DNA from 2 places in the Hoeflea ulvae genome. Region 2 is predicted to be linked to the other one. Evidence: predicted binding sites of a transcription regulator. Region 2 holds the regulator's gene; the other holds the start of a gene.

Region 1 (15,192 bases), 850 kb from region 2:
GCTGCGGCACCACCATCAAGGATTACGGCTACATGCTGCGCGAGGACCCGGCCTACGCGGAAAAAGCCGCCGTTGTCTCCGCGCTGGCCAAGGACATCACCGAATATCTCGCCAGCATCGAGATGCCCGCTCCGGTCAATGGCGCCAATCTTGTCGTGGCCTATCATTCGGCCTGTTCGATGCAGCATGGCCAGAAAATCACCGTGCAGCCCAAGGCATTGCTCAAGGCCGCGGGTTTCACCGTCAAGGATCCGCCCGAAGGCCACCTGTGCTGCGGCTCGGCCGGCACCTACAACATCATGCAACCCGAGATCGCCCGCACCCTGCGCGACCGCAAGGTCAAGAACATCGAGCGCACCCGGCCCGATCTGATCGCCACCGGCAATATCGGCTGCATGACCCAGATCGCCGGCGGCACCGATATCCCGATTATCCACACGGTGGAATTGCTCGACTGGGTCTATGGCGGGGAAAAGCCTGCCGGATTGCCGGAGGCGGTCAAGACGGTGCGGCTGGAAGCCGCCGAATAGCGAGCGGGTGCCTGTTGATCATGCAGAAAAGGCGGCGTCCGGAAACGCCGCCTTTTTTTGATCGCCTGTTGCAGCAATAAAGCCGCTCAGCCGCCGAACAGCGAGCCGAGGAAATCCATGCCGCGATCGGTGTAGAGTTTCTCGGAACCCTTTCCATTGGGCCCGATCACGATGACCTTGGAGCCGATGCCGGCGCGGCTGTAAAGGTGTTCGACATCCTCGTTCATCATCCGGATGCAGCCTGACGACATGTTCTGGCCGATGGTCCAGGGCTGGTTGGTGCCGTGAATGCGGAAGATGGTGTCGCGCCCGCCCTTGTAGAGATAGAGCGCGCGCGCGCCGAGCGGATTGTTGGGGCCGCCTTTCATGTAGGCCGGCAGATTGCGGCCCTTTTTGCGTTCACGCGCAATCATGGTGGCCGGTGGAGTCCAGCCCGGCCATTCGGCCTTGCGGCCAACTTTGACGGTGCCTGACCAGCCAAATCCCTCGCGGCCGACGCCGACGCCATAGCGGGTGGCGCGGTTGTTGCCCTCGACGAAATAGAGATATTTGGTGTTGGTATCGATGATGATGGTGCCGGGTTTCTCGTTGGTATTGAGACGGACCTTCTTGCGCCAGTATTTCGATTTCGGCTTTTTCGATTGCGCGATCTCCACGACCGGCAGCGCCGTTTCGGTTGCCGCTGGCGCCGCGCTCCGCGGCATCGCGGATGCATCCGGCAGGGCTGGAGCAATCAGAAGCGCCAGCGCGCTTGCCGCCAGGATGGCAAATCGGGATGGAAAGCGTGGAAATATCATGGTGTGCCCCTCGTTCGTGCTTCGGCCCCTGAGTCCAAAGGTACCAGCATTTTTCAGTCGATCAACCATTGCCGGGCGGTAGTGGAAAAACCCGGCCGTGGCGGATGGCCGGCCGGGTTTCGAGCCTGGCCGGTCAGCCGCTGGTCACATCACGATGACCTTGGCGCCGACCTTGACCTGTTCGTAAAGATCGGTGACATCCTCATTGCGCATCCGGATGCAGCCAGATGACACGGCCTTGCCGATGGTCCAGGGCTGGTTGGTCCCGTGAATCCGGTAAAGCGTCGATCCAAGATACAGTGCGCGCGCGCCAAGCGGGTTTTCCGGGCCGCCCTTCATGTGCGCAGGCAGGATCCGGCCTTCCTTTTCGCGCACTCGCTTGATCATCTCGGCCGGCGGCGTCCAGCCCGGCCACTCGGCCTTGCGGGTGATCTTCTCGGTTCCGCTCCAGGCATGGCCTTCCTTGCCAACGCCAACGCCATAGCGCCGGGCCTGGCCATTACCGGTGACGAAATAGAGATGCCGCTCGCTGGTGTTGATGATGATCGTGCCGGGTTTCTGATTGCCGTCATAAGGCACCATCTGCGGCAGGAAACGCGCGTCGATCTGGCGCGCAGGCGCAGCCTTCGCCCGCGGTGCGGCCAGCGCGACATTGGTGACGCGGCGCGGCTGGGCCTTGAGCGAACGGCTCTGCTGCGCCGGCGCCCGGACCGCCTTCGGCTGGGTGCGGTAGACCACGCCGCCACGCGGCGCGGCACGGCCGCCAAGCTGCAGCAGCCACGGCGCGGTCAGATCCGGGCTCAGCACCACCGGCGGGCGCTGGCCATAGCGATCGCCCGCGATTGCCGGGGCGGTGAAGGAAGCGAGGCTCAGCGCCGCGCCTGACAGGACAAGAAGTGCAAGATTTTTCATCGGACGGACCCAATACCTTTCGTCTGATTAAAACAGGACGCCACCGCCGGAATGAGCCGATGGCCCTGTGTTCAACGCCGATGGTGAGGTGTGGATTGGAATCAATTGGTGAATCCGGATGCCTAAAATACCCGTTTGGGTGGAAAGCTCTGCTTAGGGTTATCGCTGCCTTGCCAAACGCGGTGAACGTCCGCTTAATTGTCACCGATTCCCGATTAACCATGACAAGAGCGACCCCATGGCGCATGAAAACGGCCTGATAATCGGAGAGGACGGCCGCACCCGCTGCTTCTGGCCAGGCAATCTTCCCGACTATCTGGCCTATCATGATGTCGAGTGGGGCAGGCCGGTCACCGACGATATCCGCCTGTTTGAAAAGATCTGCCTGGAGGGATTCCAGGCGGGGCTGTCCTGGCTCACCATCCTGCGCAAGCGCGAGAACTTCCGCGCCGGATTCGCCGGCTTCGATTTCCGCAAGGTGGCGCTGTTTGACGAAGCCGACATCGAGCGACTTGTGGCCGACAAGGGCATCATCCGGCATCGCGGCAAGATTGTCTCGACCATCAACAATGCCCACCGCGCCATCGAGATGGTCGACGAGTTCGGCTCGCTGGCGGCCTATTTCTGGAGCCATGAGCCGGGTCCCGAAGAGCGGCCCGAGAAAGTGGACTACGCCACATTGACCGCCAATCCGACGACAGCCGTGTCGACCCGCATCTCGAAGGATCTGAAGAAGCGCGGCTGGAGCTTTGTCGGCCCGACAACCGTCTACGCCTTCATGCAGGCGATGGGGCTGGTCAATGATCACCTCGAAGGCTGCTGTTGCAGGAACGAGGTCGAGGCGGCGCGGGATGCGCTGGTGCGGCACAAATGACGCCGGAAGAGGTCAAAGAGCTGATTTATGAGGTCGCGGAGCTTACGCCAGGCGTCGGACGACTGGAGGAAAGCCTCAAATGGGGCGAGCAGAGCTTCGCGCCGGCGCGCCGCAACATCGGCAGCTCGGTGCGGATCGCGCCACGTCAGAACGGCGAGGTCGCGCTGATGTTCATCTGCCACACCAATCTGGTCGAGCAGTTCCGCACGCTCTATCCCGACGCCCTGACCTATGAGGACAACCGCGCCATCGTGCTTGAGGCCGGCCGGCAGCCGGACCTCGAAGCGCTGTCGCATTGCATCGGCCTGGCGCTCACCTACAAGCTGCGCAAGCGCGGCAAATCCGGACCGGTCTAGACCCGTCTCTGCTTGGCGAGGATGGCGGCCCCGACCCCGCCGAGAATGAGCAGCGACGAGACGACCAGCCGCAAGCTCCAGCTCTCGCCGACAAACAGGGTTCCGCCGGCAGCCGCCATCACCGGCACGATCAGTTGCAGGATGGCGCCCTGTGTGGCGCCGATCTGGCGCAGCACCTGGTACCAGAGCGCATAGCCAAGCCCGGAGGTCACAGCGCCCGAGACAGCGGCGAGCATCAGCCCGCGCGGGGTGGCTTGAACCGGCAGCTGGGCAATCACAACCACAAGGCCGAGCGGCAGCAGAAATGCCACCGAGCGCATGAAATTGTCCGCCGTCGCCTTGAGCGGATCAGCAAGTCCCCGGCCGCGCAGCGAATAGACGCCCCAGGCAGCCCCCGACAGCGCCATGGCGCTTGCGGCCAGCGGGTCGGGTGCGGACAGGCCCGGCGACACCAGCCAGACAAAGGCGCCGAAGGCGGTTGCCAGACCCAGCCACTCCAACAGCGAAGGCCTGTCGCCCTCCTTCAGGCTCCAGCCGATCATGCTGGCCTGCACACAGGCAAACAGGATCAGCGCGCCGATACCGGTGTCGAGCGCCACATAGGCATAGGAAAACGCCACCGCGTAGACAAACAGGGCGAAAGCCGAGACCCACGAGCCCGAGCGAAGCCGCGGTGACCGGTGCTGCCCCGATGCGGTCAACGCGACCAGCACCGCCAGCATCACCGCGCCGCTTGCCAGCCGGACGGCGGAATAGCTTGCCGGGTCGATCAGCGGCGCGTCGCCCGAACCGATCGCCATCCGTCCCAGAACGGAATTTGCGGCAAAGGCAATCAGTGTCAAAACCGTCAGCAGGACCAGGCGCAAGGAAAGCTCTTTCAATGGACAGATTGGAGGCGGCAAATCCGTATTCCGAGACCTATCTGCCGTTTCACGGCTTTTGTCGACAGCGGTTGCGGGTGTTCCATGGTTTCACCCGCGGGACGGGAGTGCTATGGTCGGAACAATAAAACGCGCAAAGCGTTGACGTGACGAAGGGATGTTTCATTCAAACCCAGGAGTGTGAAATGCTCAAGACCGCCCTAAAGTCCTTGATATCGGCGTCTTTCTGCGTCGCCATGATGGTGCCCGCATCCGCCGTGCCGCTGCAGAATCCGGTCACCCAGATCACCGGCAGTTCCGATGTTGTCCAGGTGCGCCACCAGAAACGGCGTGGCTACTATCGTCACAACAACCACAGCTATTATAACGGCCACCGTGGTTACCGTAACCATCGCCGTGGCTATCGCCGTCACAATGGCTACTGGTTCCCGCCCGCAGCCTTTGCGCTTGGCGCAATCATCGGCGGTGCGATGAACAATAACAATTACAATGGCAATGTGCGCCCCGGCTACACCAATCCGCAGCATGTCAGCTGGTGCCACAACAAGTACCGCTCCTATGACCAGCGGAGCAACACGTTCCAGCCGTATCACGGTCCGCGCCGCGAATGCCGTTCGCCCTATTATTGAGGCTGACGAACTGGCTCAGGATGGGGTGAGGGGCCTGCCGGCCTTTCACCCAAGCCTTGCAGCAAAAGGGCCTGTCGGTTAGGAGAAGCGCAACAAAACGTTTCTCCTTCCGCAGGCCCTTTTTCATGTCCGACAAGAAGCAAAAGAAGCCCCAGAAGCTCAAGGCCCGTCTGGCGCGTGGTTTTCCGGATCGCTCGTCGTCCGATATCCGCGCCACCGACCAGATGATGGCCAAGATCAGAACCGTCTATGAGCGTTTCGGCTTCGAGCCGGTTGAAACCCCTTTCATCGAATACACCGATGCGCTGGGGAAATTCCTGCCTGATTCCGACCGGCCCAATGAGGGCGTGTTCTCATTCCAGGACGATGACGACCAGTGGCTGAGCCTGCGTTATGACCTGACCGCACCTTTGGCCCGTCATGTGGCCGAGAATTTCAACGACATCCAGCTGCCCTACCGCACCTATCGCGCCGGCTGGGTGTTCCGCAACGAAAAGCCCGGCCCGGGCCGCTTCCGCCAGTTCATGCAGTTCGACGCCGACATCGTCGGTGCGCCCGGCGTCCAGGCCGATGCCGAAATGTGCATGATGATGGCCGACACCATGGAAGCGCTCGGCATTCCGCGCGGGGATTACGTCATCCGCGTCAACAACCGCAAGGTGCTGGATGGCGTCATGGAAGCCATCGGGCTGGTCGGACCGGAAAATGCCGCCAAGCGCCTTACCGTGCTACGCGCCATCGACAAGCTCGACAAGTTCGGTGCCGAGGGTGTCAAGCTGCTGCTTGGTGCCGGCCGCTGGGATGGTGAAAAGGAAGGCGAAGGCGATTTCGCCCCGGGTGCTGGGCTGAATGAGGAACAGGTTCTACGACTTGTCACTTCTTACCTTGGAACGAGTTTTCGCGATGGAGAAACGCCGAGCGATAGCATGTCCTTTGGCTTCTGGAAGGATGCCGTATCTGGCTCAGACCTCGGCATGCAAGGTGTTGCTGAACTAGAATCCATGGCTCAGATCTGCAGGAATGCCGGATACGAAACAGATCGGGTCAAGTTTGACCCCTCCGTCGTCCGCGGCCTCGAATATTACACCGGCCCCGTCTACGAAGCCGAGCTTCTGGGCGGCATCCCCAATGAGAAGGGCCAGATCGTGCAGTTCGGTTCCGTCGGCGGCGGGGGCCGTTACGATGGGCTGGTGTCGCGCTTCATGGGCCAGCCAGTGCCGGCCACCGGTTTCTCGATCGGCGTCTCACGGCTGATGACGGCGCTGAAAAATCTCGGCAAGCTCTCGGGCGAGGCGGCCTCGGGCCCGATCCTGGTCACCATCATGGATCGCGACCGCATCGGCGACTACGCGAAGATGGCGCAGGAATTGCGGGTGGCGCTCAACCCGCTTGATGAGGACGGCCGGCCGCTCGGACCGACTGTTCCGGTGGAACTGTTCCAGGGCAATCCCAAGGATTTCCCGAAGCAGTTGCGCTATGCCGACCGTCGCGGCGCGCCGATCGCCATCATTCAGGGCGGCAATGAGAAGGAACTGGGCCAGGTCATCGTCAAGGACCTGATCGAGGGCAAGCGCATCGCCGAAACCATCACCGACAATGCCGAATGGCGCGAGGCCAAGGCCGGCGAACATCTGGTGGCCGAGGCCGAGCTGGTGTCGACCGTGAAAAGCATTCTTGAAGCGCAGGCAGCCTATGGCCGGGAAGCCTGAGATGAACATTTTGAGTCTTGTTCAATCTTTTTCCCCTCCCCAACCCCTCCCCACAAGGGGGAGGGGCTAGTCCGTCGCAGGACCAGCTCGGTGCACTCCACCAGCAATTCTCAACAGCCAAAGTCTCAAACGAACCAGAAGGCCGGGTTAAGCCCCTCCCCCTTGTGGGGAGGGGTTGGGGAGGGGCCTTCTTCAGGCAGGCTTGGGGAGAGGCTGCGATGCAATTAGGAGCTCCCGTTTTCGCCGCTGATCTTGCCCGCGCGCTCGATGCGCTGCAGGCGCCGCGCGCCGACATTCCGGTGATCCAGCCGGCCGAACCCTTTCTCGACATGGCCGGCGAGGATCTGCGCCGCCGCATCTTCCTCACCGAATCCGAGACCGGCGAAAGCCTCTGCCTCCGGCCCGAATTCACCATCCCGGTCTGCCGCGCCCATATTGCCGAGAATGTCGCCACCCCGCGCCGCTATTCCTATCTGGGCCAGGTGTTCCGCCAGCGCCGCGAGGGCGGCAACGAGTTCTACCAGGCCGGCGTCGAGGATCTGGGCGAAGCCGATGAGGCCCGCGCCGATGCGCGCGCCCTGTCCGAAGCCCGCGCCCTGATCGCGCAATTTGCGCCACGTCGGGAACTGGTCATCCTGCTGGGCGACCAGTCGGTGTTTGAAGCGGTCGTCGCCGGTCTGGGGCTTCCTTCCGGCTGGCAGAAACGGCTGATCCACGCCTTTGGCAATGAAGCCGCCCTCGACGCCATGATCGCGCGACTGGCCGGCCCCGACGCCTCCATTGCGCCCGATCCCTCGGTCGCGGGATTTCTGGCCGTGGGCGACGCCGCCGGGCTTGAAGCCTATATAGAAGGCGTCATGCAGGACACCGGCTATTCGACCAATGCCAGCCGCTCGCCGGCCGAAATCACCGCCCGGCTGATGGACAAGCAATCGCTCGATGCCACACGGTTGCCGCCCGCATCGCTGGACGCGCTGAAGACCTTTCTTGCGCTGGATGTGCCACTTGATCGCGCCGGCCAGGTGCTCGCAGAATTTGCCGATCATGCCGGGCTCGATATCGGCGCGGCCCGCAAGCAATTCGAAGCCCGCCTTGCGGCGCTTTCCGATCGTGGCGAGGATCTGTCCGTCATGCGCTGGCGCGCAGCCTTCGGCCGTCCGCTGGATTATTACACCGGCCTGGTCTTCGAGATTTCGGCAGGCGAGGGCGGTGCCCTGGCCGGTGGCGGCCGGTACGACCGGCTGATGACGCTGCTCGGCGCGCAAGCCCCGATCCCCGCCGTGGGCTTTTCGCTCTGGCTCGACCGCATTGAAGCCGTGAGGGCGCAGCCATGACCCTGACCATCGCGCTGCCCTCCAAGGGCCGGATGAAAGACGATGCCATGGCGGTCTTCGACCGCGCCGGGCTTTCCATCTCGGCGATCGGCAATGACCGCAGCTACCGGGGCCGTGTCGAAGGGATCGACGGCGTCGAGGTGGCGTTCCTGTCAGCCTCCGAGATCGCCCGCGAACTGGGCGTAGGCACGGTTGATCTCGGCGTCACCGGCGAAGATCTGGTGCGCGAGAGCCTCGCCCGCGCCGACGAACGCGTCGAGATCACCGCCCGGCTCGGCTTCGGCCAGGCCGATGTGGTGGTTGCGGTCCCCGACATCTGGAAGGACGTCGACACCATGGCCGATCTTGGCGATGTGGCTGCGGATTTCCGCGCCCGCCATGGCCGGCGGCTGGCGATTGCCACCAAATACTGGCGGCTGACACAGAGCTTCTTCTCCACCCGTCACGGCATTCAGCTCTACCGCATCGTCGAAAGCCTCGGCGCCACCGAAGGCGCCCCGGCTGCGGGCACGGCGGATATCATCGTCGATATCACTTCCACCGGATCGACCCTGACCGCCAATCATTTGCGCGTCCTCTCCGACGGCGTGATCCTGAAATCCGAAGCCTGCCTGGTCCGCGCCCGCAAGCCCGGACATGATAAGGATCCGCGCATGGCGGCAATTCTCGAGGCGGTTCGCGGCGCCGCTGCCTGAAGCCGGTGCCGGGCAAGGTGGCCGATGCCGCGCACCCGGCTTCGGGCGCTCACCCATCTTATAGAGCCGGCCGGTGATCGTCCGGGATCTTGCATTTTTGGCAATCTGCGCCAGAATGTGTGGATCCGGGACAGACCCGGCCTGCACGCGTCCTCGTCCTGATCGCTCAAGCCTGATCCGGGCGTCTGGCTCCGCCAACCACAAAGCCGTTGGTCCACCGGTTCCGCCTCGTCCCAGGCTTCGGGATGGTTTTGGAGTGTGGGGGTTCCCATGGAATTTTCGTTTGGTGCAGTGGTATTTCTGGCGTCGATGCTCTTGCTGGCGGTTCTGGCGCGGCTGGCTGCCAGCCGTCCCGATGCGGCGGTGTTGCGCGGCGAGATCGCCCCGGCGCTGCTGTCGGTGCTGGTGACGGGCGGGCTGTTGATCGGTTTTCTGGCGATGGTGTTCGGTGGTGAATCCTACATCGCATCCCGCACGGTCGAGGTGCTGGTGATCGTCGGCTTCGCCATCATTGCCTTCTGGGGCATCCGCAAGCTGGTCGGCCGCTTTCCGGCCGGGCATTTCACCGATCATGGTCAACCGGAATAGACAAAGCCCGGCGTGGTGACACGCCGGGCTTCGGATGGTTCAGATGACCGGCTCTGAGTGAGCTCAGGCCACGTTGCGGCGAGCGTCGACCGACCAGCCGCCGGCGCCGGAAACCGACAGCGCCAGGAAGCCGCCGGCAACGGCAATGTTCTTCATGAAGATGATCATCTGCATCTGGTCAGCGGGCTGGTAGTGGGCGAGAAAGCCCGTGACCACGCAAAATGCGGCCAGCGCCCATGCGGTATAGCGGGTGAAGAAGCCGACCAGAATGGCAATGCCGCCGAGGATTTCGAGCGCGATGGTCAGCCACACCGTGATGCCTGGAAGCGGCAGGCCGAGGCTGGCGATGTAACCGGTGGTGCCTTCAATGGCGCCGAGCTTGCCGAAGCCTGCCATGATGAACATGATGCTGAGCAGGATGCGGGCGATGAGGAGGATGAGATTGGTTGACATGGGATTTTCCTGATTTCGATATGACCGGTTCCATATCCGTTTTAGACCACAATCAAAAGCTGAACAATTATGAACAAATTGTTCACTAATTGATACCGGTGGCGTCGTCGGCCATGCACGAAAGATTGTTTGGGACGGCGGCAGGTCGAAGCGACCGTCGCGGAAGACGCATGCGCGGCGCGCTTACTGGGTGTAAGGCTGCGCCTTGTTCAGCTTGAATGTCGGAAAGACAAAGACACCATTGATGGCGCCACCGCCGTCTTCGGAGAAATTCGAGGACTCGCCGATGCACATCACCGGAACCTGGCTGCCGTCTTCATGAACGATCGTGGTGGAAAAGCAGAAGGAGGAGGGGCTCATGGCGGCCACCTCGTAGAGTTCCAGCACATGTTGCCGGTACTGGGAATCATAGCACTGCATCAGATTGAACAGGCCGAAATCGCCGTCGCCGGACAGGCCGTGATGAAGCCGGGCGGCGGGGCCGAGGTGAAACACGCCCGTGGAAAGATCGGCCGTCCAGCTTTCGATCTGGCAATATTGCGAGAGTATGTCCTGGTCCGGTGCGACGAAGCCCTGCGGCTGCGTACCGAACCCTGCTATGCTGTCCGCTTTTGCGATTTTAAACAATGTCGGCCTCGGCGTAGGTGATGAATTCGTGCTTCTGCAATTCTGTCTCTGCCCGGGTGCGGCTGGTGTGCAACTCAGCTCTTAATACAACTCCAGCCGATCTGACCGGTAATGCGAGGTCCGGAACTGTCCGTTGATTGGCATGCCACATCATCTGGACGTCATGCGGCCGCAGGCTTTCGCGATCTAACACTTAGATTCAATAAGCCAATTAATCAAACCTATCCTCTATTTTGAGTTAATGGCAAATTCATTAACCCTGTTCCGCTGAGTATTTTATGCATCAAATGCCGCCCCGGTCCACCGCAATCTTTATTCGTGTCCGGGACAACAAAAAAGGCGGTCAAAAGACCGCCTTCAATGAGTGCCGTACGACCATGGTCGCCCGGCGGGGGACTGGCCCTGCACCTTGCTCAGGCCGACAAGCGGCCTGAAGCGTTGGTGTGCAGGGCGAACGTCCTAGTCAGCAGCAACAAGGCAGAAGCCTTGTTACATCATGCCGCCCATGCCGCCCATTCCGCCCATGTCAGGCATGCCGCCACCGGCGCCTGCACCGGAATCCTTCTTCGGGATTTCGGCTATCATGGCTTCGGTGGTGATCAGCAGCGAAGCAACCGAAGCTGCGTTCTGCAGAGCCGTGCGGACAACCTTGACCGGGTCGACGATGCCCATGGCAATCATGTCGCCATATTCGGACGACTGGGCGTTGTAACCCCAGTTTTCTTCGTCCTTCTCGAGGATCTTGCCAACAACGATCGAAGCTTCGTCGCCTGCGTTGGTGGCAATCTGGCGAACCAGGGCCTGCAGTGCGCGGCGAACGATGTTGATGCCGGCTTCCTGGTCCTGATTGGCACCCTTGGCGGTGATCTTCACGGACGAGCGCAGCAGTGCGGTACCGCCGCCTGCAACGATGCCTTCCTGAACGGCGGCGCGGGTTGCGTTGAGCGCGTCGTCGACGCGGTCCTTGCGTTCCTTGACTTCCGTTTCAGTTGCACCGCCGACGCGGATGATGGCAACGCCACCGGCCAGCTTGGCCAGGCGTTCCTGCAGCTTTTCCTTGTCGTAGTCGGACGAGGTTTCTTCGATCTGAGCCTTGATCTGAGTGATCCGGCCTTCGATCTCGGTCTTCTTGCCAGCGCCATCAACGATGGTGGTGGTTTCCTTGGTGATCGAAACCTTCTTGGCGCGGCCCAGCATTTCCAGGGTCACGTTTTCGAGCTTGATGCCGATGTCTTCGGAAATCACCTGGCCGCCGGTCAGGATGGCGATGTCTTCGAGCATTGCCTTGCGGCGATCGCCGAAGCCGGGAGCCTTGACAGCAGCAATCTTCAGGCCGCCACGCAGCTTGTTGACGACCAGCGTTGCAAGGGCTTCGCCTTCAACGTCTTCCGAGATGATGAGCAGCGGCTTGGAAGTCTGCACGACAGCTTCGAGCACAGGCAGCATGGCCTGGAGGTTCGAAAGCTTCTTCTCATGAAGCAGGATGTAGACGTCTTCGAGGTCTGCAACCATCTTGTCGGGGTTGGTCACGAAGTAAGGCGACAGGTAGCCGCGGTCGAATTGCATGCCTTCGACGACTTCGAGTTCGCTTTCAGCGGTCTTGGCTTCTTCGACGGTGATGACACCTTCGTTGCCGACCTTCTGCATGGCTTCGGCAATGTCCTTGCCGATCTGTGCTTCGCCGTTGGCCGAGATCGTGCCGACCTGTTCGACTTCTGCCGAGGTCTTGATCTTCTTGGCCTTGCGTTGCAGGTCCGCGATGACTTCGGTCACGGCCATGTCGATGCCGCGCTTGAGGTCCATCGGGTTCATGCCGGCAGCAACAGCCTTGCCGCCTTCGCGGACGATGGCCTGTGCGAGCACGGTTGCAGTGGTGGTGCCGTCGCCGGCAACATCATTGGTCTTGGATGCGACTTCACGCACCATCTGTGCGCCCATGTTCTCGAACTTGTCTTCCAGTTCGATTTCCTTGGCGACGGTGACGCCGTCCTTGGTGATGCGCGGAGCGCCGAAGGACTTGTCGATGATGACGTTGCGGCCCTTGGGGCCCAGCGTTACCTTGACGGCATCAGCCAGAATGTCGACGCCGCGCAGCATTTTTTCGCGGGCGGTACGACCGAATTTTACTTCTTTAGCAGCCATTTAACTTAACTCCCGGGCCTGAAGCCCATCGTGTTGAGGCAGATTGGATGTGTATGGGGTGGTATCGGCTCAGCCGAGAACGCCCATGACGTCGCTTTCCTTCATGATCAGAAGGTCTTCGCCATCAAGCTTGATTTCGGTGCCGGACCATTTGCCGAACAGAACCCGGTCGCCAGCCTTGACGTCGAGCGGGACAAGCTTGCCGGAATCGTCACGATTGCCGGAGCCGACGGCGATGATTTCGCCTTCCTGCGGCTTTTCCTTGGCGGTATCCGGAATGATGATCCCGCCTTTTGTTTTTTCTTCAGACTCGACACGACGAACGACAACGCGGTCGTGGAGCGGACGGAACGTGGTTTTTGCCATTGTCTATATTCCTTGATCGAATGACAGAAGCAACTGAGACTCCAGATGAGCCTCACGGAGATGAAGCTGGCACTCACCTCTGTCGAGTGCTAGCGAGCCGGAGATAAGAGCGCCGCGACCAAGAGTCAAGATATTGAAGAGCATTCCAGCGGGATGTTTTTTGCGTCCACCCGGCAATTTTCCCGCAGGGTCTTGTATTGTGAGGCAAGCTGGGCGACATCGTTGGGCCGAAAAGGAAGCAGCCGCAATGCCACGCAGGATTACCGATCTAGACCAGTTGACCGAGCACGCGGACGTTCTGCTGTGCGATGTATGGGGTGTCATCCATAACGGCGTCAATCCGTTTCTTTTGTCGGTGGAGGCCTTGAAGGCCGCGCGGGCCCGTGGCCAGACCGTCATCCTGATCACCAATTCGCCGCGTCCTGCCGAGGGTGTGATCCGGCAGTTTGACACCATCGGCGTCGATCCGGACTGCTGGGATGACATTGTCACCTCCGGCGACGTGACCCGGCAATTGGTCAAGGAAGCACCGCGCGCGATCCATTTTCTCGGGCCGGAGCGCGATTTCTCGCTGGTCGACGGGTTGGACATCGACCTGGTCGAGCCGGACGCGGCGGATGCGGTGCTGTGCACCGGGCTTCTCAATGACGAAGTCGAAACCCCCGAGGACTACCGGACCCTGCTGGCCGGATTTCAGGCCCGCGGCCTGCCGCTGATCTGCGCCAATCCCGATCGCGTCGTCGAACGTGGCGACCGGCTGGTGCCGTGCGCCGGCGCGCTGGCTGACCTTTACGTCGAGCTTGGCGGCGAAACCCGGATTGCCGGCAAACCGCATGCGCCCATCTATATTGAAGCCATGGCGCGGGCGCGCGCCCTGCGCGGCAATGTCGATCAGGCACGCACGCTGGCCATCGGTGATGGCGTCACCACCGATATTCGCGGCGCACTAGACAATGGCTTCGATGCCGTCTTCATCGCCCGCGGCATTCATGCCCGCCAGTATCTTGATGGCCGCAGCACCGACGAAGCGCGGCTGAATGCTTTCCTTGAAAGTGCAGGGGTTGCCCCGGCCTACTGGATGGAATGGCTGGCGTGAGCGGCACGAGGTGAACATCACGATGGCACGACGGTTTGACGATGCCGAAAGGTTTCCCGGCGAACTGAAGGGCGGGGTCGTGGCCATCGGCAATTTTGACGGTGTTCACCGCGGTCATCAGGCTGTGCTGGCCAGTGCCACAGAAGCCGCGCAGGCATCGGGCGTATCCGCTGTCGTGCTGACCTTCGAGCCGCATCCGCGCACCGTGTTCCGTCCCGATCAACCGGTCTTCCGCCTGACGCCGGCGCCGATGAAGGCTGCCATTCTCGGCCATCTCGGCTTTGATGCGGTGGTGGAACAGACTTTCGACAAGGCATTTTCGGCCCAGAGTGCGGAAGATTTCGTCGTCGATATCCTGTGCGAACGCCTTGGCGTTCATCATGTCTTCACCGGCTATGATTTCCACTTCGGCAAGGGCCGCGAGGGCAATCCGGATTTCCTGATGCAGGCCGGACAAAGACACGGATTTGGCGTCACCCTGGTCGAGCAGTTCCAGGATGAAAACGCCGACGTCGTCTCCTCGAGCCGCATTCGCGAGAAACTGGCGCAGGGCGCAGTCGAAGAGGCTGCAGGATTGCTCGGCTATCGCTACGCCGTCTCTGCCGAGGTGCTTCACGGCAAGAAACTGGGCCGCACGCTGGGCTACCCGACCGCGAACATGTCGCTGCCGCCCGAAACCACCTTGCTGCCCGGGATCTATGCCGTCCGCTACCGCCGGGCCGACGGGTCCATCCATGATGGCGTGGCAAGTTTCGGCCGCCGTCCGACCGTGGATGATGACAACGCGGCCCTGGTGCTTGAAACCGTGCTGTTTGATTTCTCCGGCGATCTTTACGGCGAGACCTGCACGGTCTCCTTCGTGTCCAGGCTTCGCGGCGAGGAGAAATTCGATGGCCTGGATCAGCTGGTGGCGCAGATGAAGATCGACGAGGCCGAGGCGCGCGCTGTGCTGGGGCAGGTGACGCCGCTGTCTCCGCTGGACCGGGCAATGACCTTCGGGCCCGCCGAATGATCGGCGCCAAGCCGCGCCGCATTCTCATCACCGGCGGCAATGCCGGGCTGGGCCTGGCGCTGGCCAAGAAACTGTCGCGCCGCCACAGTCTTCTTCTTTCCGGGCGCAAGGCGCGCGAGGATGTTGCGGACTTGCTGCCGCAGGGCGCCGGTTACGTCCTTGCCGACCAGAGCGATCCGCAGCTTTCGGCC
Region 2 (15,192 bases):
CGCATGCGCTGGCGCTGTCCTTCCTCAACCAGACCGCCGCGGCCAATGACGAATGGAACGTGCGCGCCATTGCCGGACGCGGATTGTCGATGGACATGATGCCGGCCGAGGCCATCAACCCGCGCGCCGCCATTGCGGCCATGCCGCCGCTGGTCAAGGGCTATCTCCGGGTCGGCGCAGTGGTTTCCCGCGAAGCGGTGGTCGACACCGCCTTCAGGACCACCGATGTGCTGGTGATGCTGCCGGTCAAGCAGATCAATGGCCGCTATCTCAACCACTACGGCGCCGACGCCTCGCGCTTTGCCGCCTGACACTGAACGCCTGACCGGGGTTCAGGACAGCCGAACCCCGGTCCTGCTTTCACAGTGACGGGTTGCCGCTTCAGCTCGCCGCGTTGTAGGCGGCAATCGCCGCCATGTTGACGATGTCGGAATCCTTGGCGCCCATCGAGACGATCTGGATCGACTTGTCGAGGCCGACCAGAAGCGGGCCGATGACGGTGGAGCCGCCCAGTTCCTGCAGCATCTTGGTCGAGATCGAGGCCGAGTGGAATGCCGGCATCACCAGCACATTGGCCGTGCCCGAGAGCTTGCAGAACGGATATTGTTCGAGCACCTTGGCGTTGAGCGCCACATCGGCTGCCATCTCGCCATCATATTCGAAATCGACCCGGCGCTTGTTGAGGATCTTGACCGCGTCGCGGACCCGCTCGGAGCGTTCGCCGGTGGGGTGGCCGAAGGTGGAATAGGCCAGCATCGCCACACGCGGCTCATAGCCCAGACGCCGCGCCATGCCGGCGGCTTCCTCGGCAATGTCGGCCAGTTCCTCGGAATTGGGCATGTCGATGACGGCGGTGTCGGCAACAAAGACGGTGCGGCCGCGGCACAGCGCCAGCGACACGCCGATCATCCGGTGACCCGGCTTGACGTCGACGCAGCGGCGGATGTCTTCGAGCGCAGTGGAGTAATTGCGGGTGGTGCCGGTGACCATCGCGTCGGCATCGCCAAGGGCGACCATGCAGGCGCCGAAATGGTTGCGGTCGGTGTTGATCAGCCGCTGGCAGTCCCGGTAGAGATAGCCTTTGCGCTGCAGCCTTGCGTAGAGATAGTCGGTATAGGCCTCGACCCGGCGCGAGACGCGGGCATTGACCAGTTCGATGCCGGTGCGGTCGAGATCGATGCCGGCGAGTTTTGCGGTCTCGCGCATCTGCTCCTCGCGGCCGAGAAGACAGGCGGTGCCGAGCTTCTGGTTCACATAGGAGACGGCGGCGCGCATCACCTGTTCCTCCTCGCCCTCGGCAAAGACCACCCGCTTGGGGTGACGGCGGACCCGCTCATACAGCCTTTGCAGGGTGGAGGCGATCGGATCGCGCCGGGCGGAGAGTTCCTGCGCATAGGCTTCCATGTTGAGGATCGGTTTCTGCGCCACGCCCGAATCCATCGCCGCCTTGGCCACAGCAACCGGAATGGCCGAAATCAGCCGCGGATCGAACGGCACCGGAATGATGTATTGCGGGCCGAAGCGCGGGCGCACGCCCTGATAGGCGGCGGCGACATCGTCGGGCACATCCTCACGGGCAAGCTCGGCCAGCGCATTGGCCGCGGCAATCTTCATGTCCTCGTTGATGGTGGTGGCGCGGACATCGAGCGCACCGCGAAAAATATAGGGAAAGCCCAGAACATTGTTGACCTGGTTGGGGTAGTCGGACCGGCCGGTGGCCATGATGGCGTCATTGCGGATCGCGGCCACTTCCTCCGGGGTGATCTCCGGATCCGGATTGGCCATGGCGAAGATGATCGGGTTCTTCGACATCGAAGCAACCATCTCGGGCGTCAGTGCGCCCTTGGCGGACAGGCCGAACACGACATCGGCGCCATCCATGGCGTCGGCCAGCGAGCGCGCCTTTGTCTCCACCGCGTGACCGGACTTCCACTGGTTCATGCCTTCGGTGCGGCCCTTGTAGATCACGCCCTTAGTGTCGCACAGAATGATGTTTTCGGGCGAGAACCCCATCGCCTTGACCAGTTCGACACAGGCAATGGCCGCCGCACCCGCGCCGTTGCAGACCAGTCTCGTGCTCTTGAGATCGCGCCCCGTCAGATGCAGCGCATTGATCAGGCCGGCCACAGCGATGATGGCGGTGCCGTGCTGGTCGTCGTGGAACACCGGAATGTCCATGAGCTCGCGCAACCGCTGCTCGATGATGAAGCAGTCGGGCGCCTTGATGTCCTCGAGATTGATGCCGCCGAAGCTGGGGCCGAGATAGCGCACGCTGTTGATGAATTCATCAACATTCTCGGTATCGACTTCCAGATCGATGGAATCGACATCGGCAAAGCGCTTGAACAGCACCGCCTTGCCTTCCATCACCGGCTTGGAGGCGAGTGCGCCGAGATTGCCCAGTCCCAGAATGGCAGTGCCATTGGAAATGACGGCAACCAGATTGCCCTTGGCGGTGTAGTCGAAGGCGCGCGAGGGATCCTCGGCAATCGCCTTGACCGGAACGGCGACGCCGGGCGAATAGGCCAGCGACAGGTCCCGCTGCGTCGCCATCGGTTTCGTCGGGTTGATTTCAAGCTTGCCGGGCCGTCCGCGGGCGTGGAAATCCAGCGCCTCCTGGTCGGTCACAGCGGAAATCGAGCGATCTGATTTGTCCATCCCTGGCATATTTTTCCATCCCGTTGTGGGCGACCTTGTGTACGGCGCCTCGTAGCTGTTGTCTTTGGTGCACCCCCACCGTTAGGGTGGTTGGCACGGCCTGTAAAGCCGAGCACCCGGTCAAGCTTACATCGCAGACGATTGAAAAACCAAGACAGGCATCTCCTCTTGAACGCCGAAACCCCTCTCCACCCCGCCACGCTGACGACAGCCCAGCTTGCCACCGCCGAAAGCCGCGCCACGGCGACGCCGATGATGGAGCAGTTCATCGAGATCAAGGCGAACAATCCGGATTCGCTGCTGTTTTACCGGATGGGCGATTTCTACGAGCTGTTTTTCGAGGACGCGGTGGATGCCTCGCGCGCGCTGGGCATCACGCTGACCAAGCGCGGCCAGCATCTGGGCCAGGAAATTCCGATGTGCGGCGTGCCGGTGCATGCAGCCGACGACTATCTGCAGAAGCTGATTTCGCTCGGCTTCCGGGTGGCTGTCTGCGAGCAGACCGAGGACCCGGCGGAGGCCAAGAAACGCGGCGCCAAATCGGTGGTCCGGCGCGACGTCACCCGGCTGGTGACGCCCGGCACACTGACCGAGGACCGGTTGCTCGATCCGTCGCAATCGAATTTTTTAATGGCGCTGGCGCGGGTCAAGGGATCGGCCGAGGCGCAATATGGACTGGCCTGGATCGACATCTCCACCGGCGCGTTCCATGTCGGCGAAAGCCGGGCGGCGCGGCTTCTGGCCGATATCGCCCGGGTCGAGCCCAGCGAGCTGATCCTGGCGGAAAACGTGTTTCACGATCCGGAAATCCGGCCGCTGATTGACCAGATCGGCCGGGTGGCCGTGCCGCAACCGGCAGTGCTGTTTGACAGCGCCACGGCGGAAGGCCGGATCTGCCGGTTTTTCGAGGTCGGTTCGCTTGACGGTTTTGGCAGCTACAGCCGTTCCGAACTTGCTGCCGCCGCCGCCGTCATCGCCTATGTCGAAAAGACCCAGATTTCCGAGCGGCCGCCACTGGGCCGTCCCGAGCGCGAGCGCGACGGCGCGCGGATGTTCATCGACCCGGCGACGCGGGCCAATCTCGAACTGGTGCGGACCCTGTCGGGCGACCGGCAGGGCAGCCTGATCAAATCCATAGACCGGACCGTCACCGGCGGCGGCGGGCGCAAGCTTGGCGAATGGCTGATGGCGCCACTGACCGATCCCGGCGCGATCAACACCCGGCTCGACGGGGTCTCCCACCTGATTGCCAACCAGTCGCTGACAGACACGCTGCGCCGCGCGCTCAAGGGTGTGTCAGACATGCCGCGCGCATTGTCGCGGCTGGCGCTCAACCGGGGCGGCCCGCGGGATCTCGGCGCGATCCTGACCGGCGTGCGCGCCGCAGGGGATATTGCAACGCTGTTTGCCACCGAGGAGGCGCCGGAGCTGCTTGGCCGGGCGCTCGACACGCTGCGCGCGCTTCCCGGCGAGGTCGGCGAGCGGCTGTCGCAGACGCTGCATGACGAATTGCCGCTGCTCAAGCGCGATGGCGGCTTTGTCCGGGCCGGGTTCTCGCAGGAGCTCGATGAGCTCAGAGCCTTGCGCGACCAGTCGCGACGGGTGATTGCCGGCCTGCAACTGTCCTATGCCGAAGACACCGGCGTGCGCTCACTGAAGATCAAGCACAACAACATGCTCGGCTATTTCATCGAGGTCACCGCGCTCAATGCCGGGCCGCTGACCGACAGCGCCGAAGCCAAGTCGCGGTTCATCCATCGCCAGACCATGGCCAATGCGATGCGGTTCACCACCACGGAACTGGCTGATCTGGAAACCCGGATCGCCAATGCGGCGGGCGAAGCGCTGAGCATAGAGCTGGCAGCCTTCGAGGAGCTGGTGGCTCTGGTCGTCACCCATGCCGATGCGATCAAGGCGGCCGCCGACGCGTTGGCGGTGATCGATGTGGCGGCCGCGCTGGCCGAGCTTGCCAGCGAGCAGGGCTATGCAAGGCCCGGGGTCGATGACAGCCTCGCCTTCGAGATCGTCGCCGGGCGGCATCCGGTGGTCGAGCAGGCCTTGCGGCGCCAGGCAGCGCAACCCTTTGTCGCCAATGATTGCGACCTCTCGCCCCCGGAGACAGCGACGAGGGCGGCTCGATCTGGCTGCTCACCGGCCCCAATATGGGCGGTAAATCAACATTCCTGCGGCAGAATGCGCTGATTGCGATTCTTGCGCAGATGGGCTCCTTCGTGCCGGCAGGCAGCGCCCATATCGGTGCTGTCGACCGGCTGTTCTCCCGCGTCGGCGCCTCGGACGACCTGGCCCGCGGCCGCTCGACCTTCATGGTCGAGATGGTGGAGACGGCGGCGATTCTCAATCAGGCCAGCCCACGCTCGCTGGTGATCCTTGACGAGATCGGCCGCGGCACGGCGACCTTCGACGGCTTGTCGATCGCCTGGGCGGCGGTCGAGCATCTGCATGCCGAAAACCGCAGCCGCGGCCTGTTCGCCACCCATTTTCACGAACTCACCGCGCTGTCGGAGAAACTGCCGCGGCTGTCCAATGCCACCATGAAGGTCAAGGAATGGCAGGGCGAAGTGGTGTTCCTGCACGAGGTCGGACCGGGTGCGGCCGACCGCTCCTACGGCATCCAGGTGGCGCGGCTTGCCGGCTTGCCCGACGCGGTGGTGGCGCGCGCCCGCGAGGTGCTGCAGCTGCTGGAGACCAGCGAGCGGGAAAACCCGGCGGCGCGTCTGGTCGATGACCTGCCGTTGTTTGCGGTGCCGGTGCACCGGGAGCCCGCCAAACCGGCCCGGGGCCCCTCGGAATCGGATGCTTTCCTGAGCGGCCTCAATCCCGACGAGATGACCCCGCGCGACGCGCTGGAAGCGCTGTACGAACTGAAGCGGCGGGTGTCGGAAACCGGCCGGAGCTGAGCGACCGGCGCGGGCGCGACCCGACGCTGCGAGCCGGTCCGGCAATTGCGCATGCTTTTCAAACCGGGGAATTCGGATGCCGAAATTCGTCATCACCGGCGCGTCCGGCGGCGGCAAGTCGACGCTGATCTCGGCCCTTGCCGCCAAAGGCTACGCCACCGTGCCCGAGGTCGGACGCCGGATCGTTGCCGAGCAGGTGGCGACACACGGCACGGCGCTGCCCTGGCTGGACCAGGCGGCCTTCATGGATCTGCTGTTTGCGCGGTCGATTGAGGCCTTCGACGAGGCCGGCGATGCTGCCGGCGAGATCGTGTTCTTTGACCGCAGCTTTTACGAAGCGCTGGCCTATGGCGCGGTGATCGGGCGCCCGGTGCCACAGACGATGGCTGCGGCTGCGGCCGCGCGGAGATTTGACACGCCGGTCTTCGTCTGCCCGCCATGGCAGGACATCTTCACAACCGATGACGAAAGACGGCACGGGTTCGACTTCGCGCTGCGCGACCATGCGGCCAATGTGGCGATCTACCAGGCGGCCGGCTACACGCTGGTCGAGCTTCCCCGCGTTCCGGTGGCCGAAAGGGTGGGCCTCATCGCTGAGCGGCTTTGCGATTTGTCCGGCCCGCAGCCTTCCAATCCGTCGGAAAAACGTTAAGAAAGGCCAGAACCTTTCAGCGCCAACCGACAAGAGTCCTCATGAGCCAGTTTGACGTTCTTTGCATCGGCAATGCCATTGTCGACATCATCGCCCGCTGCGACGAGGCGTTTCTCGCCGACAACGAGATCATCAAGGGCGCGATGAACCTGATCGACGCCGAACGCGCCGAACTGCTGTATTCGCGGATGGGTCCGGCGATCGAGAGCTCGGGCGGCAGCGCCGGCAACACGGCTGCGGGCATTGCCGGTTTCGGCAGCCGCTCGGCCTATTTCGGCAAGGTCGCCGAAGACCAGCTCGGCAAGATCTTCAGCCATGACATTCGCGCCCAGGGCGTTCATTTCGCCACCCGGCCGCTGGAAAGCACCCCGCCGACCGCACGCTCGATGATCTTCGTGACCCCCGATGGCGAGCGCTCGATGAACACCTATCTCGGTGCCTGCGTCGAGCTTGGCCCCGACGATATCGAAGCCGATGTGGTGGCCGGGGCGAAGGTGACCTATTTCGAGGGCTATCTGTGGGACCCGCCCCGCGCCAAGGACGCCATCCGGCTCTGCGCCGACATCGGCCACAAGCACGGCCGCGAAATGTCGATGACGCTGTCGGATCCGTTTTGCGTCGGGCGCTACCGCGAAGAGTTTCTCGAGCTGATGCGCTCGGGCACCATCGACATCGTGTTTGCCAATTCCGATGAGGCCAAATCGCTCTACGAGACCGACAATTTCGAGCATGCCGTCTCGCAGCTGCGCAAGGATTGCAAGCTTGCGGCCATCACCCGTTCCGAGCACGGCTCGGTGATCGTGCGGGGCGACGAGCGCGTGGACATCGATGCAATTGATATTGACGAGGTGGTCGACACCACCGGTGCCGGCGATCTCTATGCCGCAGGCTTCCTGCATGGCTATGCCAATGGCAAACCGCTGGAAACATGCGGCAAGCTCGGCAGTCTCGCCGCAGGCCTGGTGATCCAGCAGATCGGCCCGAGACTGCAATTGTCGCTGGCTGAGGCAGGACGCAAGGCCGGGCTCATCTGAACGCGGCCACTGGAACCGGTGCTACATCACGTCTTCGGGCGGACGGCCGGCACGCGAGCGGTAGGGCGAGAATGCCCAGTTGTAGCGAATCGCGCCGCCACGCACGGCAAAGGCCATGATGACGCCAGCCGCGGAGGCTGCAACCAGCGGCGCGCCGAGCAGGCTGGCAACAACAAAGCCGCCGGCGCCGACAAGGGCGGCCGAGACATAGATTTCCGGACGCATCAGCACTGAGGGTTCACCGGCCAGCAGATCGCGCAGGATGCCGCCCATGGTGGCGGTCATCATGCCGGTGACAAGTGCCACCACCGGCGAGCCGGACACAGCCAGCCCCTTGGCAGCACCCATCACCGAATAGGCCGACATGCCGACGGCATCGAACCACAGCAACAGCCGGTAGCGTGACTCGACCAGATGGGCTGTGAAATAGACAATCACCGCCACCCCGGCGCAGACCAGCAGATAGGCAGGTTTATCCACCCAGAACACCGGGGTTGCGCCCAGCACCAGGTCGCGGAAGGTGCCGCCGCCGATGCCGGTCACCGCCGCCAGAAAGACAAAGCCGATCATGTCGAGCTGCTTGCGCGAGGCGGCCAGCGCGCCGGTGGCGGCGAAGACCGCGACACCGGCATAATCAAGACCTTCAAGCGGGGTCATCGGCGTTTCTCCGGTCCGCCACAGAGCCCAACAGCCCGGCAGGATTGATCTCAGGCGTCCTTTTCAGCCTGGGCGGGGGCGCCCGGCTCGGGTGCAAGCTCTTTCGGGCCGCCCTTGGCGACACCGACCATGGCCGGACGCAGCATGCGCTCGCCGATCACATAGCCCGGCTGCACCACTTCAACGACCGTGTTGTTGGCCACATTGGGATCAGGAACCTCGTACATCGCCTGATGATAGTTCGGATCGAACTTCTGGCCCTTCGGCTCAAGCTTGCTGACGCCGTGGCGCTCAAGCGCTGCCAGCATGGCGCGCTCGGTCAGCTCGACACCCTCGACCAGGGTCTTGAGGCCATTGTCGGCAGCGCCTTCGGCCTGCTCGGGCACGGCTTCCAGCGCGCGCTGAAGATTGTCGGAAACCTGCAGCATGTCGCGGGCAAACCCGGAAATGGCATAGCTCTTGGCATCCCTGACGTCACGGGCGGTGCGGCGGCGAAGGTTTTCCATCTCGGCGGCCATGCGCAGCCGCTGGTCCCGGAGTTCCAGGATTTCGGCCTTGAGCACCTCGACCGGATCAGGCTCCTGTGGCTGCGCCGTATCGACGGCCTCTTCGGCCTTGGGGGCGGCGTCTGCCTGTGGCTTGTTGTATTCGTGGCCCTGGCTTTCATCGCTCATGGTGTGCGTGTCCTGACTGTTCTTTATCCATTGAGAAGTTGCACCGCATATCGACGTTCGGGCGGCAAAAATCAAGGCCTGCGCCGCCGCACAGGCGATCAAACCCACAATGGCGCGGTAATTTCGGCGCATTTTGCCGGTGCTATTTGCGGGTGAGCCGTGACACCAGTTGCGCGGTGTAGTCGACCATCGGGACGATCCGGGCATAGTTGAGCCGGGTCGGTCCGATGATGCCGACCGCGCCGACGACCTTGTCGTCGCCATCGCGCCAGGGCGCAACGATCAGCGACGATCCCGACAGCGAGAACAGCTTGTTCTCCGAGCCGATGAAGATGCGGACGCCGGAGCCTTCCTCGGCGAGCGTCATCAGCTCGATCAGGCTCTCCTTGCGTTCGAGCTCGTCAAACAGCAGCCGGAGCCGGTCGAGCTCCTCGCCGGCGGAAAGCCCCTCGAGCAGATTGCCGCGGCCGCGCACGATCAGCCGGGCTGCGCCGGCGCCTTCGCGGCTTCCGGCCCATACGGCGAGACCGCGTTCGACCAGATCGCGCGACAGCACATCGAGTTCGGAGCGCACCTCGTCGGTGATCCGCTCCAGCTCGCTGCGCACCTCGCCGATGGTGCGGCCGACAAGATGGGCGTTGAGGAAATTGGCAGCTTCGGTCAATTGCCCGGCGGTGACCCCGTCGGGCAGCTCCATCACCCGGTTTTCCACCTGGTCATTGCCGCCGACCAGCACAACCAGCGCCCGTTTCGGATCAAGCCTGATGAACTCGATGTGGCGGATGGTGGCGTCCTGCTTTGCGGCAATCACCAAGCCGGCGCCGCGGGTCATGCCCGACAGCATCTGGCTGGCTTCGGTCAGCAGGTTCTCCACCGGACGGCTGGCATCCTCCGAGCGCACCTGGCGCTCGATGGTCTCGCGCATGTCCGGCTGCAGGTCGCCGACCTGCATGAAGGCATCGACAAAAAACCGCAGCCCCTTCTGCGTCGGCAGGCGTCCGGCGCTGACATGCGGCGCATAGATCAGGCCAAGCTCCTCCAGATCGCTCATCACATTGCGGATCGAGGCCGGTGACAGCGACATCGGCAGCATCCGCGACAGGCTGCGCGAGCCGAGCGGGTCACCCGATTCCATATAGCTTTCCACGAGCGCGCGAAAAATCTCCCGCGAGCGTTCATCAAGCGCACCGGAAAGATCCGTCGGGATGGATGGCGTATTCATGGTCATGACCGTATCCTCGAGGCCGCCTCTGGCGTTGCCTTTAGGAGGAATATAGGGGCTTGCGCACCGGCACGGAAGGGGCAAAGCACAGCCATGTCCGGCCGCGGCGGATCCCGCGGGCGGTTTTTCTTTGCATGATGGGACGCGCGCCGATAGAAGGCGGCAACACTGGAATCAGGAGAAAGACGATGCGTCCATCGGGCCGGAAGACAAATGTGATGCGGGCAGTCAGCCTCGACCGCAACGTATCCAAACATGCCGAGGGTTCCTGCCTGGTCAAGTTCGGCGACACCCATGTGCTGTGCACGGCGAGCCTTGAAGAGCGGGTTCCGCCATGGTTGCGCAATGGCGGCAAGGGCTGGGTCACGGCGGAATACGGCATGCTGCCGCGGTCGACCGGCGGCCGCATGCGCCGCGAGGCCACATCGGGCAAGCAGGGCGGACGGACACTGGAAATCCAGCGTCTGATCGGCCGGTCGCTGCGCGCCGTGGTCGATCTCGAAGCACTCGGCGAACGCCAGATCACGGTCGATTGCGATGTCATCCAGGCCGATGGCGGCACCCGGACGGCAGCGATCACCGGCGCCTGGATCGCCCTGCATGATTGCCTGAAATGGATGGAAGAGCGTTCGATGGTCAAGGTTGAGCGGGTGCTCAAGGACAATGTCGCGGCCGTGTCCTGCGGCATCTTTGCCGCGCAGCCCGTGATCGATCTCGACTATCTCGAGGATTCGGCCGCCGAAACGGATGCCAATTTCGTCATGACCGGCACCGGCGGCATCGTCGAAATCCAGGGCACTGCGGAAGGCGTGCCGTTCTCGCAGGCGCAGCTTCTGGAACTGATGGAACTGGCCAAGAACGGCATTGCCGATCTGGTGGCCCTGCAGAAGGTGACGGTCTCCGGACCGCTGTAACGCACGATGTCGAACCCGAAGCTCAGCAAGATCCTGGTCGCCAGCCACAATGCCGGCAAGATCTCCGAAATCCGCGACCTGTGCGGCCCGCTCGGCATCGAGGTCACCTCGGCGGCCGAGCTGGGACTGCCCGAGCCCGAGGAAACCGGCGACACCTTCGAGGCCAATGCGGCAACCAAGGCGCTGGCCTCGGCACGGGCCTCCGGCCTGATCGCGCTGTCGGACGATTCCGGCCTGGTGGTCGATGCGCTCGACGGCGCGCCCGGGGTCTACACCGCTGACTGGGCGACGCTGGAAGACGGCAGCCGGGATTTCGCGGTGGCCATGGGCAAGGTCGAGGATGCGCTCAGAGCCCGCGGCGCCGACACCGATGCCAAACGCACCGGTCGGTTTGTCAGCGTGCTGTGCCTGGCCACGCCCGAGGGCGAGGTCAGCTTCTATCGCGGCGAAGCGCCGGGCGTTCTGGTCTGGCCGCCGCGCGGCAGTCTCGGTTTCGGCTATGATCCGGTGTTCCGTCCTGATGGCCATACGAGGACATTCGGCGAAATGCCGGCTGAGGAAAAGCACGGCTGGAAGCCCGGCCAGGCGACAGCGCTTTCGCACCGCGCAAAGGCGTTCAAGCTGTTTGCCGAACAGTGCCTCGGCGTGCCGGCCACGTGAACGCTTCTTCGCAATTGACCGACGCCATAGCGCCCGATACCGGCAAGCCCGGCTTCGGGATCTATCTGCATTGGCCGTTCTGTGCCGCAAAATGCCCCTATTGCGATTTCAACTCCCATGTCCGCCATGCCGGCGTTGACCAGAAGGCCTATATCGAGGCCTTCAGCCGGGAGATCGCCGCTATGCGGGAGATATCCGGTCCGCGGGTGGTCACCAGCATGTTCTTCGGCGGCGGCACGCCATCGCTGATGGCGCCCGACACGGTGGCAGCGATCCTGGACACCGTGCGCGCGGCCTGGGTGGTTCCGGAAGGAATCGAGATCACGCTCGAAGCCAATCCATCAAGCGTCGAGGCCGACCGCTTCCGCGGCTATCGCGATGCCGGCGTCAACCGGGTGTCGATGGGCGTGCAGGCGCTCAATGATCCCGATCTCAAAAGGCTGGGCCGGCTGCATGACCGCGCCGACGCGCTGAAGGCGATCGGCCTGGCGCGCGACATCTTTCCGCGCATGTCCTTTGACCTGATCTATGCCCGGCCCGACCAGACGGCGGAGGCCTGGGCGCTGGAGCTCAAGGAGGCGATCGGACTGGCCGCCGATCATCTGTCGCTGTATCAGCTGACGATCGAGGAAGGCACGCCGTTTTACGGGCTGCACAAGGCCGGCAAGCTGATCGTGCCCGATGGCGAATTGTCGGCGGAGCTCTACGAGCTGACCCGCAGCGTCTGCGAAGACCACGGCATGCCGGCCTATGAGGTGTCCAACCATGCCCGGCCCGGTGCGGAGAGCCGACATAATCTGACCTATTGGCGCTATGGCGATTATGTCGGGATCGGCCCCGGGGCCCATGGCCGGCTGTCCACAGCCGCCGGCAAGATTGCCACGGCGACCGAACGCATGCCGGAAAAATGGCTTGAACTGGTGGCGCAAAACGGTCACGGCATGGTCGAGACCAGCGAACTCAGCCTGGCCGAACAGGCCGATGAACTGCTGCTGATGGGACTGAGGCTGCGCGAAGGCATCGACCTCAAGCGCTGGCAGGCGCTGTCGGGCCGCTCGCTTGATCCCGACCGCACCGCATTCCTGATCCATCACGGCATGATCGAGGAGATGACAGCGGAGCGGATCCGCTGCACGCCTCAGGGCATGCTGGTGCTCGATGCAGTGGTGGCCGATCTGGCGTTCTGAGCCGCAAGGACGCGCACAGAGGCTGTAACGCCCCGCACTTCTATGCGGTTTGCTGCGCCCAGACCGATTCGGGAAGAAAGTTCACCGCCTCGGTCTGCGACACCGGGCGGGAGAAGTAATAGCCCTGGACCAGATGTCCGCCGAGCTTTTTCACCGCAGCCAGCTCCGCCTCGGTTTCCACCCCTTCAATGACGCAGCCCAGCCCCATGTCGGAACTCAGCGCCAGCAGGGATTTGACAATCTTGTAGCTGGCCGGGATCTTGTCGAGGTCGGAGACGAAGCTGCGGTCGATCTTGATCTTGGTCAGGGGCAGCGCGTGAAGCTGGCTGAGGCTGGAAAACCCGGTTCCGAAGTCATCGAGCGCAATGCCGCAGCCGAGCCGCTTGAAGACCTCGATCGCGGCCTTGGCCTGGCTGAAATCATACATCATCGCGGTTTCGGTGATTTCGAGATCGACCCTTCTGGGGTCAATTCCGCTCGACAGGATGATGCCGACAATCGAGGCGACGCTGTCGGATGAGCTGATGTCATGGGTCGACAGGTTGAACGACAGGCCGACCTCTTCGGGCCAGTCCATGGCGGCCGCAAGCGCTTTGCGGAACAGCACGCAAGTCAGCGCATTGACCACGCCGATGCGCTCGGCAACGGGAATGAACAGGCCCGGCGACACATTGCCCATCACCGGGCTGGACCAGCGAGCCAGGGCCTCGAAGGTGCGGGTCTGCCGGGTGTGAATGTCGATGATCGGCTGGAAGAACACATCCATCTCGGATTCGAGATCGGCATAGCTCAGCGCCTGCTCGATCTCGTTGTTCTTCTCGATTTCGACAATATGACTGTCGGAGAACAGCAAGGCATGACCGCGGGTGGAGCGCTTGCTCTGATACAGGGCATAGTCGGCGCGTCCGTAGAGCTCTTCCGCATTGGCTGCCAGTTCCGGATAGACCGCAAAACCGATCGATCCGGAGAGCTGCACCGTCGCATCGGCAAGATAGAAGGGAATACGCAGCGCCGCGCAGACCCTTTCGCCCAGCTCGAGCAACTCGGCATCGTCGGGGCAATCGATCACCGTGAGCGCAAATTCGTCACCGCCAAGCCGGGAAATATGGGTGGTCTCGTCGGCAAGGGCGGCAAGCCGGAGCCCGACCTCGACCAGCAACTGGTCGCCGACCATATGGCCGTAGAGATCATTGATCGGCTTGAAGCCGTCGAGGTCGATGACACCGACGGCGAGCCGCGGGCTCTCGTCCTTCTCGAATTGCTCGGCAAGATGGGCGAAAAACTGGCGGCGATTGGCAAGCCCGGTCAGGCTGTCGAGATTGGCCAGCCGGGCATTTTCCGTGTTGACCGCTTCCAGCTTGGTGCGCGCGGCGACAGCGCCGGAGAAATAGCGGAACTGCACCCGCACCACCATCAGCATGGCAGCGGACACCAGCACGGCATTGACGCCCATGCCGATGAAGGAGGTGATGCCGGAGAGGCAGAAACACATGATGAATGCGACATTGATGACAAAGGCCGCGATGAATGCCGCCGACGGCATCTGCTGCAGGCAGACAATGACGCCGATCCCGGTGATGGCGATGAAGAAGGCGATGTTGCCCTGCATGTAGGGATCGCCATAGGGGTAGAGCGCCGTCGCCCAGAATGTCAGGACCAGACACAGTACCAGCGCGAAGGCATTGGTCATCATCAGCGCCCTGCGGGCGGATGTGGCCGTGGGCACCACCTGTCTCGAACGCCACCAGCCGAAAAGGCGCAGACAGCAGATGGCTGAAAAACCCAGTGGCACATGGACCGAGAGCCATAGTGGCGCCGAGTCGTAGAAGGTGATTGCCAGCACCCATGAATTCATCAGCACGATGCAATACATCAACGGAACCTGGCTTGAGAAAACCTCAAACTGGGCCTTGTGCAGGTCATCATTTCCGGCCGAGACGGACATGAAACGCGCTATGCGGGCAAAGATTGTTTTCAGCACTTTGAGCAGCCGCCGCCTTGGTTGATCCGGGAATCCTACGCGTTCTTGCGGGATTGTACAAAGCGAGTGTTAAATTACTGTTCCGGTGTATGCATCGTGCATGCAACCTGGCCGACAGATGGCGGCGCTGTGCAAAAGCACTTGCGCGGTCAAAGCATCATGCGGCGCGCACGACAAATTCTAGTAAGGGGCGTTGCGAGCGCTAACCTGCAATCGGCGCCTGGACCTCAACTGCGGCAGGCCCCGCGCGGGGTGAACCCTGCATGAACGGGACGTTCAGACCGGGTTGCACAGCCATTGCCTAGGGTGGGTCATCGAACAACGACAGACCCCGACCAACCCAAGGAAAACGACCATGTTGAACAAAGCACTTATCGTCGCCGCCGCCGTCAGCATTCTGGCTTCCGGCTTTGCCAGCACTGCCGAGGCCGCATCCGGCAGCCAGCGCGACCATCGCAGCAAGGTCGTCGAGCGCGATCACCGCGGCCCGGAGACCCGCGACCACCGGACCAAGGTTGAGGTCCGCGATCACCGCAGCCAGCGCCGCAACGAGGTGGTCAAGGTCAACCGCGCCAAGCAATCCTGCAATACGGGCAAGCAGACACTGCGCGCCAATGGCTACAGATCGGTCAAGG

The links. Region 2 encodes HrcA, which represses chaperone genes, less so after heat shock. Its sites were predicted from a motif close to GTTAGCACTCNCNNNNNGNGAGTGCTAAC; they were not measured.
Positions count from the first base shown of each region.
Region 1: a site for HrcA is predicted at 12,959-12,987, ahead of groES (co-chaperone GroES). Genes of this name have one in related genera too.

Region 1 covers NZ_JAOVZQ010000001.1:1,649,014-1,664,205, forward strand. The annotation lists gene glcF (glycolate oxidase subunit GlcF) at 1-530, shown strand, start outside; gene OEG82_RS07665 (L,D-transpeptidase) at 617-1,327, opposite strand; gene OEG82_RS07670 (L,D-transpeptidase) at 1,472-2,239, opposite strand; gene OEG82_RS07675 (DNA-3-methyladenine glycosylase I) at 2,478-3,113, shown strand; gene OEG82_RS07680 (DUF1801 domain-containing protein) at 3,110-3,469, shown strand; gene OEG82_RS07685 (DMT family transporter) at 3,466-4,335, opposite strand; gene OEG82_RS07690 (BA14K family protein) at 4,536-4,979, shown strand; gene hisS (histidine--tRNA ligase) at 5,105-6,688, shown strand; gene OEG82_RS07700 (ATP phosphoribosyltransferase regulatory subunit) at 6,907-8,022, shown strand; gene hisG (ATP phosphoribosyltransferase) at 8,019-8,717, shown strand; gene OEG82_RS07710 (hypothetical protein) at 8,988-9,305, shown strand; gene OEG82_RS07715 (DoxX family protein) at 9,369-9,758, opposite strand; gene OEG82_RS07720 (hypothetical protein) at 9,942-10,385, opposite strand; gene groL (chaperonin GroEL) at 10,875-12,527, opposite strand; gene groES (co-chaperone GroES) at 12,597-12,893, opposite strand; gene OEG82_RS07735 (TIGR01459 family HAD-type hydrolase) at 13,141-13,989, shown strand; gene OEG82_RS07740 (bifunctional riboflavin kinase/FAD synthetase) at 14,006-15,001, shown strand; gene OEG82_RS07745 (SDR family NAD(P)-dependent oxidoreductase) at 14,998-15,192, shown strand, end outside.
Region 2 covers NZ_JAOVZQ010000001.1:796,401-811,592, reverse strand. The annotation lists gene olsB (l-ornithine N(alpha)-acyltransferase) at 1-311, shown strand, start outside; gene OEG82_RS03955 (NADP-dependent malic enzyme) at 382-2,667, opposite strand; partial or broken gene mutS (DNA mismatch repair protein MutS) at 2,827-5,576, shown strand; gene OEG82_RS03945 (AAA family ATPase) at 5,653-6,228, shown strand; gene OEG82_RS03940 (adenosine kinase) at 6,270-7,262, shown strand; gene OEG82_RS03935 (trimeric intracellular cation channel family protein) at 7,284-7,919, opposite strand; gene grpE (nucleotide exchange factor GrpE) at 7,970-8,644, opposite strand; gene hrcA (heat-inducible transcriptional repressor HrcA) at 8,736-9,815, opposite strand; gene rph (ribonuclease PH) at 10,004-10,729, shown strand; gene OEG82_RS03915 (non-canonical purine NTP pyrophosphatase) at 10,736-11,389, shown strand; gene hemW (radical SAM family heme chaperone HemW) at 11,386-12,576, shown strand; gene OEG82_RS03905 (putative bifunctional diguanylate cyclase/phosphodiesterase) at 12,617-14,557, opposite strand; gene OEG82_RS03900 (hypothetical protein) at 14,913-15,192, shown strand, end outside.